Algoriphagus machipongonensis: one gene and its partner. Each later gene encodes a partner of the first gene's protein in a complex. Links are inferred from orthologs where the notes say so. Each region holds a gene or a part of one and is shown on either strand. Other genes may lie near its edges.

Evidence for each region.
Region 2: the proteins of ALPR1_RS01005 (region 1) and smc are in contact, whole or in part, in a crystal structure (PDB 3ZGX), measured with the Bacillus subtilis proteins. The link is inferred for Algoriphagus machipongonensis from one-to-one orthologs.

The regions. Positions count from the first base shown.
Region 1 is NZ_CM001023.1:210,432-216,267, reverse strand. Bases 1,364-4,323 are described here. They hold ALPR1_RS01005 (segregation and condensation protein A), read left to right. Parts: upstream 1,364-2,448; coding sequence 2,449-3,198; downstream 3,199-4,323. Other genes in these bases: ALPR1_RS00995 (bifunctional UDP-N-acetylmuramoyl-tripeptide:D-alanyl-D-alanine ligase/alanine racemase), read left to right, coding at 4,270-4,323; ALPR1_RS01000 (lysylphosphatidylglycerol synthase transmembrane domain-containing protein), read left to right, coding at 3,201-4,268; dxs (1-deoxy-D-xylulose-5-phosphate synthase), read right to left, coding at 1,364-2,271. In the rest of the region: ALPR1_RS01015 (alpha/beta fold hydrolase), read right to left, coding at 1-343; more of dxs, read right to left, coding at 355-1,363; more of ALPR1_RS00995, read left to right, coding at 4,324-5,836. UniProt on the Bacillus subtilis protein: Participates in chromosomal partition during cell division. May act via the formation of a condensin-like complex containing Smc and ScpB that pull DNA away from mid-cell into both cell halves.
Region 2 is NZ_CM001023.1:2,585,847-2,591,351, reverse strand. The notes cover bases 1,439-5,505. They hold smc (chromosome segregation protein SMC), read left to right. Parts: upstream 1,439-1,765; coding sequence 1,766-5,305; downstream 5,306-5,505. Other genes in these bases: ALPR1_RS10895 (phospholipase D-like domain-containing protein), read right to left, coding at 5,389-5,505. Also shown: ALPR1_RS10910 (hypothetical protein), read left to right, coding at 1-566; ALPR1_RS10905 (hypothetical protein), read right to left, coding at 579-1,058. UniProt on the Bacillus subtilis protein: Required for chromosome condensation and partitioning.

The sequences.
Region 1 (5,836 bases):
GAAAGGCTGTAGAATGAAAAAGACCGATAGCTTTGAGGTTTTTCCCCATTAACTCCGTTAAGGCTAGGGTGACATATCCTCCTAAAGAATGTCCAATGACGATGGGTTGATGGATGTTGAATTTTTCCATCCACTCCTCTAAAATTACTGCTGTTTCTTCAAGCGTGATTGATTCATGCTCCAAAGGTGACTTGCCAAAACCGGGAAGATCTGGACAGATGACTCTAAAATTGGAAGATAATTTTTCAGCAAAGTCATTCCACATTTGGCTTACTTCACAGAAACCATGAATCAGGATGAGAGGTTGACCTTCACCCTTTTCAAAAAAGTTAATTCCAGACATTTTAAAATATTTTAATGCGACTTGGCTATTTCAGCCATGCTTTTGACCGCTTCGGCAATACCTTCTGGGTCAAATCCGCATTCTTTATGCAACTCTAATTGTTCGCCATGTTCGATGACATCATCTGGAATACCTAAGCGTTTTACTTGTGCTTGGTACCCATGATCCATCATCCATTCTAGGACTGCAGAACCAAATCCACCTTGAAGGCAACCATCTTCTACAGTAATTACCTTGGTAAATTTGCCAAAAACTTCATGTAACAATTCCTCATCCAAAGGCTTCACAAATCTCATATCGTAGTGAGCTGGATTTAAACCTTCTTTGGATAAAATTTCGGAAGCCTCAACAGCATAATTTCCAATATGACCAATAGTAAGAATGGCTATCTCTTCGCCTTCTTTGATAATCCTACCTTGGCCTAAAGGGATTTTCCTAAATGGAGTTTTCCATTCTGGCATCACACCTTTTCCTCTTGGGTATCTGATAGAATAAGGACCATTGTGAAGTGAACCAGAATACATCATGTTTCGGAGCTCTTCTTCATTCATCGGTGCAGAAACTACCAGGTTCGGGATGCACCTGAAATAAGCTATATCGTAAGCGCCATGGTGTGTTGGTCCATCTGCTCCCGCAAATCCAGCTCTATCCAAGCAAAGGACAACTGGAAGATTTTGAAGGCAGACATCATGAACCACTTGGTCATAGGCACGCTGCATAAATGTGGAATAGATATTACAGAAAGGCACAAGCCCTTGTGTCGCTAATCCGGCAGAAAAAGTGACTGCATGCTGCTCTGCGATTCCCACGTCAAATGCGCGATCCGGCATAGCTTTCATCATGATATTCATCGAAGAGCCTGAAGGCATCGCAGGAGTCACTCCCATGATACGATCATCCATTTCAGCAAGCTCTACTAGAGTATGTCCAAAAACTTCTTGGTATTTAGGAGCCTGAGGAGTACTTGGCGTCTTCTTGAAAATTTCTCCGGTCACTTTATCAAAGGTCCCGGGAGCATGCCAAGTAGTTTTGTTTCCATTCTCTGCGGGAGCATAACCCTTTCCTTTGACTGTCACACAGTGCAAAATCTTAGGTCCAGGAATATCTCTCATATCCTGAAGGATTTCTACCATATGATTTACATCATGGCCATCCACAGGACCAAAATATCGAAGGTTTAAGGATTCAAAAAGATTGCTTTGATTTAAAACAGCAGACTTAATTGCCCCTTCTACTTTTGAAATAACATCTTGAGCACTAGTTCCAAATTTGCTGAACTTGCCCAATAACTTCCAAACTTCATCTTTGACTTTATTATACGTATGAGATGTAGTAATATCCGTCAAATAGTCCTTTAAAGCCCCAACATTAGGGTCTATGGACATACAGTTATCATTTAGGATGATTAGGAGGTTGGAATCGCTTACTCCTGCATGGTTCATAGCTTCAAAAGCCATTCCTCCAGTCATGGAGCCATCTCCGATGACAGCAACGTGCTGTTTTTGTTTGATGCCTTTGTATTTGGAGGCAACAGCCATTCCTAAGGCAGCAGATATCGATGTGCTGGAGTGCCCAACACCAAAAGTATCGTATTCACTTTCTTTCCTTTTTGGAAATCCAGAGATACCACCATAAACCCGGTTGGTATGAAACTGATCCCTTCTTCCCGTTAGGATTTTATGACCATAAGCTTGATGGCCAACATCCCAAACCAATTGATCTTCAGGGGTATTAAGTATATAGTGTAATGCTACAGTCAGCTCTACCACTCCAAGACTGGCGCCGAAATGCCCACCATATACGGAGACATTATCAACAATATATTGTCTTAACTCGTCACAAATTTGAACCAGCTTTTCTTTCGGAAATTTCTTGAGATCCGCTGGGCTGTTGATTTGTGCTAATAATTCTCCGGGTTGAATCAACATTGTTTGGTGTTCATGTGTCAGAATGAAATAACTATTCTGGAAGACTTTTGTTCCAAAACCAGTGCCGAAAACTTTTGACACCTTTTCTCATTCTTTCACGTAAGTCCAATTAATTTACGCTTAATTGAATATCTTTGGCTACAAGGTTGCAAAATTAACCAATAATTTAAATATCCCTTGAGTTTCGAAATCAAATTACCGCTTTTCGAAGGCCCGTTTGATCTGATGTTATTCTTCATCGAGCGGGACGAATTGGATATATATGATATTCCTATCTCCAAGATAACAAATGATTTCCTGGATTACCTGCATCATTTGGAACAAATGGAAATTGAGGTAGCTAGTGAATTTATTCTCTTCGCGGCCACCCTAATGAGAATCAAATCCAAACTGTTGCTTCCAAGGCCTGAATTAAATGAGGAAGGGGAGGAAATTGACCCTAGGGAAGAGTTGATCAGAAACCTTTTGGAATACAAAAAGTATAAATCAGTAATTCAAGAGCTGGCAGACCTTGAGGAGGAAAGACTTTCTAAAGAAAAAAGAGGAAACCTGATGTTTGAGCTTCAGCAGCTTAGCAAGGTGGAGGATGTGGATGCAGAGATGCAACACGTAGATCTATACAAGCTTCTGAAAGTGTTTCAAAAAAGTATGGCTAAGTTTGCCTCTAGAAGGGATGAAACTACCCACACGGTGATTCAGTATCCTTATACCATCGAACAACAAAAAGATTTTGTCCTGGAAAAAATCAGTTTTAAAAAGCAAGTTCCGTTTTCAGAATTTATCACCTACAAACCAGATAAAATTTTTGTGATTTATACCTTTCTGGCTATCCTAGAATTACTTCAGCTTTCAAAAGTGACCATCATTATCGGTGAAGGCTTTAATAATTTTTGGGTGGAAAAAACTGAGCCAATCCCCGCAGGCTAAGTATGAAGTTGGACAACAAAAAAATCTTTCAAACCCTTAACCCAAACAAAGTTTGGTTTCCAATCATCATTGGCTTGGGGATCGTGTTTGGGATGTTCTATTTTGATCCGTCCATTAATGCGGATACCCTGGATGTAGTTTTTGATGCTTCTTTGCCTTGGATATTTTTGGCCATTTTGGTGATCCTATTTCGAGATGCAGGCTATGTCTACAGAATCCGAGAGGTAACAGATCGGAGTCTCAGTTGGACTAGGGCCATTTATGTGATCATTTTATGGGAATTTGCCTCTGCAGTGACGCCTTCAGTAGTGGGAGGAACAGCCGTAGCCATCTTTATTTTAAATAAGGAAGGGATCAAATTGGGCAGAGCCATCGCTTATGTGATGGTAACAGCGATTTTGGATAATCTTTTCTTTGTGATCGGAGCTCCGATTATTTTGTTCTTTGCCAAGGGCAATATATTCCCTGAAAGTAAGGTTCTGGAAACGCAGCTTCAGAATAGTATGGAGGCGATTTTCTGGATTAGTTATGCCTTATATGCTACCTATAGTCTTGTGATGGCCGCTGCATTGTTCTATAGACCGAGGGTGTTTAAGTGGGTCCTTATCAAAGTATTTTCCATTAAGTGGTTAAGCAAATGGAAGCATGATGCCAGCGAATATGGTAATCAAATCATTGAGGCTTCAAAGGAGTTGGCTGGAAAAAGAATAAACTATTGGGGACCGATAATTCTTGCAACGATATTTATCTGGACTTCGCGTTATTTGATGCTCAATGCATTGATTTCAGCTTTTGTCCCCTTGAATTTGAATGATCATGTGATTGTATTTGCCCGTCAGGTGATCATGTGGATTGTAATGATGATATCTCCTACCCCTGGATCCAGTGGCACGGCGGAATTCTTCTTTGCGCAGTTTTTTACCGAATTTCTCACAAAATATACTTTTGTTACCAGCATATTGTGGAGACTCCTCTCCTATTATCCATACCTGATCCTTGGGGCATTATTCTTGCCTAGATGGATCAAGCAGGTATTTTTTAATAAAAAGAATAAGGAACAAACAGAGTAAAATGCTACGCGCTTTAAGCATAGATCAGATTGCAGAAATCACTCGTGGAGAGTTGATACAAAATGATCACATCCAAAAGATTTCACAAATAGCTATTGACTCCCGGCAGGTTAGCAATCCTGAAAAAACACTTTTCATTTCCCTGGTAGGTGCCAAAGCAAAAGGACAAGACTTTATTCCTGCACTGATAGATCTGGGAGTGCGCAATTTCATTGTCCACAAGGGTAATTCATTGAAGAGAGAATTGTTGGCTAAAGCCAATTTTGTCTTGGTAGACGATACTCGAAAGGCCCTTCAGGAAATAGCACGGTACCAAAGAAGTTATTTTGAAAAGCCTGTTGTTTCGATTACAGGGAGCAATGGCAAAACCATTGTCAAAGAATGGCTGGGTCAGGTACTAAGTCAAGCGTATCAGGTAGCTAAAAGCCCGAAAAGCTACAATTCCCAAGTGGGAGTACCTTTATCAGTTTTTGGGATTGATGCAGGGCATCAAGTAGCCATTTTGGAAGCTGGGATATCAAAAACAGGGGAAATGGCCGCCCTGGAAAGAATTATACAACCTAACCTAGGGATCTTTACTAATATAGGTTCAGCCCATAAGGAAGGGTTCAGCAGTCAGGAAAGTAAAATATTAGAAAAGCTAAGCCTATTTAAAGGCTCTGATTTTTTGGTCTATTGCAAAGATCAAGAGCTTCCTGCAAGTATCATTGAGCAGGAATTTTCGGCAGATAAATTGATCGCTTGGTCTGACAAGGCAGGAGCGGACTACACGAGAAGTATAAAAATTCAGGATGTAGGAGCTAAAATTATCTTCATCAAGTCAGATCTGAGTACTATGACATTTCATGTACCATTTTCAGATCCGGCCTCTTTGGAAAATATCACTCATGTGTTGGTTGGCGCAATGACATTAGGTCTTAAGCCTGAGTTGATCCAGCAAGGCTTAAATCATCTCAAACCAGTGGATATGAGATTGACGCTGAAGCCAGGGGTCAATGATTCTCTGCTGATAGATGATACCTACAATAATGATTTGGCGGGATTAAAAGTAGCACTTGATTTTCTAAATTTACAGCGACCTAAAAAACGTAAAATCCTTATTTTATCGGATTTACTGCAACAAGGGACTGCTGCACAGTTATATTCAGAAGTTGCGGAGATGGTGAAAAGTCATCATTTGGACCAGATTATAGGAGTGGGTCAGCATATATTTCAATTGGAGAGCTTTTTTCCAAAACAGTTTATCGGATATTCTGATACGGAAAAACTTTTGGATGAACTGAACCCAGAGGAATTTTCCAATGATCTCATTTTAATCACTGGAGCTAGACCTTTTGGTTTCGAAAGAGTGGTGAATAAACTTCAGCAAAGAATTCATGGGACGACATTGGAAATCAACCTCAATGCCCTGACCCATAATTATAACTTTTATAAAAGTCGGCTAAAGCCAGAGACCAAGGTAATGGTAATGGTGAAAGCTTTTGCCTATGGTGGAGGATCAGTAGAAATTGCCAATCATATTCAAACCATGGGGGCAGATTATTTAGCCGTGGCATTTACGGATGAGG
Region 2 (5,505 bases), 2.4 Mb from region 1 along the record:
ATGCTTGGCAAGGATCCGTAAAATGGAGAAGATTTATCCTGATCGCTTTGGGATTTGGAGTAATCCTCGCAGCCTTGCAATTTGACTTAAAACAAGCTGCTTTTATTTCCTGCTTCTTCCCTTTACTCCTCATTAAAAAACGTAAGATTCAATGGCTGCTTTTAAGCTTTCTTTTACTTACTCCAGCTATTTATTCCATCTATTATCAAAACCAACTCAAGCAATATCCTTCATTAATTGATGAATTAACTAATATCACTCAATCGTCTGAAAAAGAGGATATTATTATTACTAATAATTTTATTCACTTTAGTAAAGAAGTCCTAATTCCAGAGAATTTAGAAGCACAAGAAAAGTTATATTCTTTGGAAGAAGTTGAAAGTTTGAGTCAAGATCCACCTGAGGAATTACAGGTGCTGATTTATCATTATTATCAACATGCCTATCCCAAGGAACAGGAAGATGTGGATGCATTGGAAAGTTGGCTTAAAGCCATGAATTATCAATTGCTGGAAGAGGAGGAAAAAGGGAAGCTTTGGATTCGAAAGTTTAAAAGGAAGAATTGAAAAGCCTTCGGATTAAAAATGCTTTCTATTGATGATTTCAGAGAGTACCACCGCATCTTTTACGGACTGTGGATCTTTCATCAATTCAGCATAGCGATTGACTTTTTTCTTTTTTACCGGTTCGATGGAATCAGGCCCTACATCAGAAAAATCTATTTGAGAAATCGGAACGGCTTTCTGAGCCGCTGACTTAGCTTTCTCATAAGCCCCATCATAATAGCTTATTTCATCATCTGCTTTTTCCTCTCTTTGGTACCTTCTGTCCTGATAAACAGGCTCAGGTTTTGGTGCCTGAGGCTTAGGTCTGGCAGCTTCTGGATTTTGTGCTTCGCGAATCTCTCGCATCAAGTCCTCAAAGGTTGTAGGTCTACTAGGAGTCTCTCCCTCCTGCTCTGTACCCTCAGGACTTTGCCCAGATTTTCTATTCTTGCTTATCTGGTAAATGAAGTAGCCGATTACTGCTATGAGGTAAATGATGTTTCCAAAGTCCATAGCTTGAATTTAATTGAATTTCTTGACAAGGAAACTAATATTTTGATTTTTGGTTCTTGCTTTAAGTTTAATCTCCAAGTGTTATAAAGTTAATTTCATCTTCCTTACCCATTTTTTTATTTATATCTAAATCGGGTTTAGAGGACGCAGCTGGGAATTAAAACTATTAAGCTATGCGGTGAAGTCTTTGCCTAAGCTTTTCCTATCAATATGTTCGAGTTTAGTACTTTTATTTAAAGGAATAAAGAATGAAAAAATGCTTATCCATCCTTTTTGTTATTCATGATTAACCCACAGTTGAATAAAGCTCTATGGTACTTTTGAGGCCAAAAGTACCCCTGTCTCTCGTCAGGCAGGCAAAATCCCTTTCCCTAAACTCTCTTTCAAGTCGGTATTATTTTTAGGAATTTCAATGTTTTTGATCGATTTGATTTATTTAAGGTTTATTGTTGAAAGCGCGTTAGGAGGACACAGCCGCGGGGAGTGCTGTTGGGACGTGCGGTGGAAGCTTAGCTGTGTCTTGATTTTTTAGTTCTTTTGCATCAAGGCAAAAGAACAAGAATAAAAAAATGTCTCTGAAATATTCAATACCCTAAGAGAACAATAATGAAAACCAACTTATAAAATCCCCCTTAGATTTACTAAATCCTTGGACAATCTGCCAAATGATCTTATTTTGTTTCTTTATTTCAGATTAATATAGAAGGATGCTGCTTAGTAAGCTGGAGATCAAGGGATTTAAGAGTTTTGGTGATAAAATGGTGATTCATTTTGATAAAGGAATCACTGGCGTAGTCGGCCCTAATGGCTGCGGGAAATCCAATGTCGTAGATGCAATACGCTGGGTTTTGGGAGAACAAAAAACCCGTATGCTCCGCTCTGATAAGATGGAAAATGTCATCTTCAACGGTACTAAAACCCGAAAACCATCCAACCTTGCCGAGGTATCTTTGACCTTTGAAAACACTAAAAACCTTCTTCCAACTGAATATACCCACGTTACCATTACCCGTCGATACTATCGATCAGGTGATAGTGAATACCAAATAAACGGAGTCACCTGCCGACTCAAAGACATTACCAACCTCTTTATGGATACAGGAATCAATTCGAATTCCTATGCCATTATAGAATTGAAAATGATCGATGAGCTGCTGAATGATAAAAACAATTCCCGAAGAGACCTTTTTGAGGAAGCAGCAGGAATATCCAAATTCAAAACCCGCAAGAAAGAAACCCTAAGAAAACTGGGAGATACCGATGGGGATTTGGATCGGGTGGAAGATTTGCTTTATGAGATTGAGAAAAACCTCAAAAGCCTTGAAAAGCAGGCCAAGCAAGCAGCAAAATATTTCGATATCAAAAAGGAATACAAGCTTGCCAGCATCAACTTGGCCAAGAAAAGTATTGAGAAATACACAAGCTCACTCGCTGAGACCAATAAAAAAATCCAAGAGGAAAATGATCGGAAATTGCAGCTTCAAACCAAAGTTGCCGATCAGGAAGCTATGCTCAATCAGCTAAAATCTGACTTGATCAGCAAGGAAAAACTTTTGGCTTCCCGTCAGAAAACTCTCAATGATCATGTGAATAAAATCCGCTCTTTTGAATCTGAAAAGAAAATCAAAAATGAGCGTTTACGCTTCTTGGAAGACCGTTCCCAAAAATTAAGAGAACAAATCGACTCAGATCGTAAATCCAATGATCGTGCAGGATTCTCCATTCGTTCTCTGAAGCATGAGCAGGAATCTGCAGCCAAAATGCTGGCAGAAAAAGAGCTGATAGTAACAGAACTTCGGGAGGCCTATGAAAGCCAGAAGGCCATTCATACGGAGCATCAGCAAAAACAAAAAACTCTCAATGCCTCTTTTGAGCAACTGAAAGAGAAAGTGTACCAATTGGGAAAGGAGCAAGAAATCAAGCAGATTCAGCTTTCTACCCTCAAACAAGAACTGGAGCGAACTTCCTCAGATGATTCCTCTCAAGAGGCCAATTTGGTGGATTTTGAGGAGAAGTTAATCCAACTCAAGGGTGATTTGGATGCTGCAACCCAAGAATATGAAGCAGTAAAAACAAAGCAAGAAGATCTTGACAGCAAGATTGAAGATACCAACCGCGTGATCGAAATGATCCGGGAGGAGTTGACCACTTCTTCTAGAAAGTTGGACTCCAAACAAAACGAATTCAACCTGACCAAATCCTTGGTGGAGAATCTGGAAGGATTTCCTGAGGCTATCAAATTCCTAAAAAAGAATAATTCCTGGGGCAAAGACGTTCCCCTCCTCTCCGATTTGTTGACCACGGATGAAAAGTATCGTGTCACCATCGAGAATTTCCTCGAAGGTTATATGAATTATTATGTGGTGGAAACAGAGACACAAGCGATTGCTGCCATTCATTTGTTAAGCGATTCGGCCAGAGGAAAGGCCAATTTCTTTGTTTTGGAGCATTTCGAACGATTCAAACCCAGTCAGACGAAGCTTTTTTCTAATGCTATTCCTGCCACAGAGATCATTGAGTTTGATGTCAAATACAGTCGTCTAATCAATTTCATTCTGGATAATGTCTACATCGTTCAGGGAGATTTAAAGGAGTTTCCGGAAGACAAGGATGTGGTATTTATTTCCGAAAGCGGCAAATTCACCAAACGTAAATTCTCTCTTTCTGGGGGCTCTGTAGGGCTTTTCGAAGGAAAAAGAATTGGTAGAGCCAAGAACTTAGAAAAGCTGGATAAAGAGATCAAAGAACTGAACAAGAAGGTCTCTGCCACAAGAAACAACTTGGATCAAAAGCTTTCTGACCTGATGAAGCTGAAAGAAGTCAGCTACAAAAAAGTCTTGGAAGAAAGCCAGCAAAAGATCAATGAGATTAATCAGAATTATGTTTCTGTTCGCACCAAAAAGGAGCAGTTGGCGGAACTTCTGAGTAGCAATGCCAATAAGCGTGAGGATATTTTGGATCGGATAGCCAGCTTGGAGGAGAGTTTGGAAGAAATTCAACCTCAGCTTTCCGAACAGAAAACAGCCTATGAATCTGATCAGGAGGACTTGGAAGTACTGAATGAAACTCTGGAAGAGGAGACTGCGAAGCTGACAGAAAAATCTCAGGCTTTCAACCAAGAAAATATCCAATATCATCAGCAGCTCAACCGAGTAAATAGCTTGGATCAAGAAATCGAGTTTAAACAAAATGCCTACGAGAGTTCGAAAGAACGAATTGAGAAATCTCAGGCTGAACTCAGCAATCTGGATACGGAAATCAAATCCTTATTGGAAAACAATGAGGTGAAGGATGATGAACTGATCGAGCTGTATTCCGAGAAAGAAGGTATAGAGCACGGAGTGCAGGAGGCAGAAAAGGATTACTATGCTAGCCGCGGACAGATTGATGAAACTGATCAGCAAATCCGATCCTTACAGAAAGGCAAAGAAGCCCATGATGAGTTACTTCATGAACTTCAAAATAATATCAATGAGACCAAGCTGAAGATGACGGGCCTGAAAGAAAGGCTTTCTGTGGAGTTTGAGTTGGATTTAGACGAATTGATGGAAGAAAATCCGGAATTGGATGAAGCCTTCCTGGAGTTTAAAGAAGAGGATTTAAGAGCTTTGGTCAGTAAGCAAAAGGAGAAGCTGGAGAAAATCGGCCCAATCAACCCAATGGCGATGGAGGCTTATGATGAGATCAAGGTTCGCCATGACTTTATCACCACACAAAAAGAGGACTTGCTAAATGCCAAGGAGTCTCTTTTAAATACCATCAAGGAAATCGATCAGGTGGCCAAAGAAACCTTCTTGGATGCCTTTGATAAGATCAAGGAGAACTTTGTCAAAGTATTCCGTTCTCTCTTTACCGAGCAGGATGATTGCGATCTGAAGTTAGTGGATCCAGACAATCCATTGGAATCTGCCATTGAGATTATGGCCAAGCCAAAAGGTAAGAGACCGTTGACGATCAACCAGCTTTCTGGTGGTGAGAAGACGCTGACAGCTACTTCCCTACTCTTTTCTATTTATCTATTAAAGCCTGCGCCTTTCTGTATTTTTGATGAGGTGGATGCCCCACTGGATGATGCTAATATTGATAAGTTCAACCAGATTATCCAGCAGTTTAGCGGCGAGTCCCAGTTTATTATCGTCACCCATAACAAGCGCACAATGGCTAGCACGGATATTATCTATGGCATTACCATGATCGAAGCGGGAGTTTCCAGAGTGGTGCCTGTGGATTTAAGGGAGTTGGCTTAGGAAGGAAGAAGTTATATTAAATGAATTTAATATAACTTCTTCAAGATTTTTTTAAACACTTGCTACTTTCAATTTAATTTGAATTAACCTAAAACAGGGTTTTTCATCGATGTTTTGCCATTTGAAGGCTTTCCGGACCTATGGCAAAACTTTTCCGGATACTCCTCATTTCCAAACTCACTCCACTTTTTCCAAGCAGA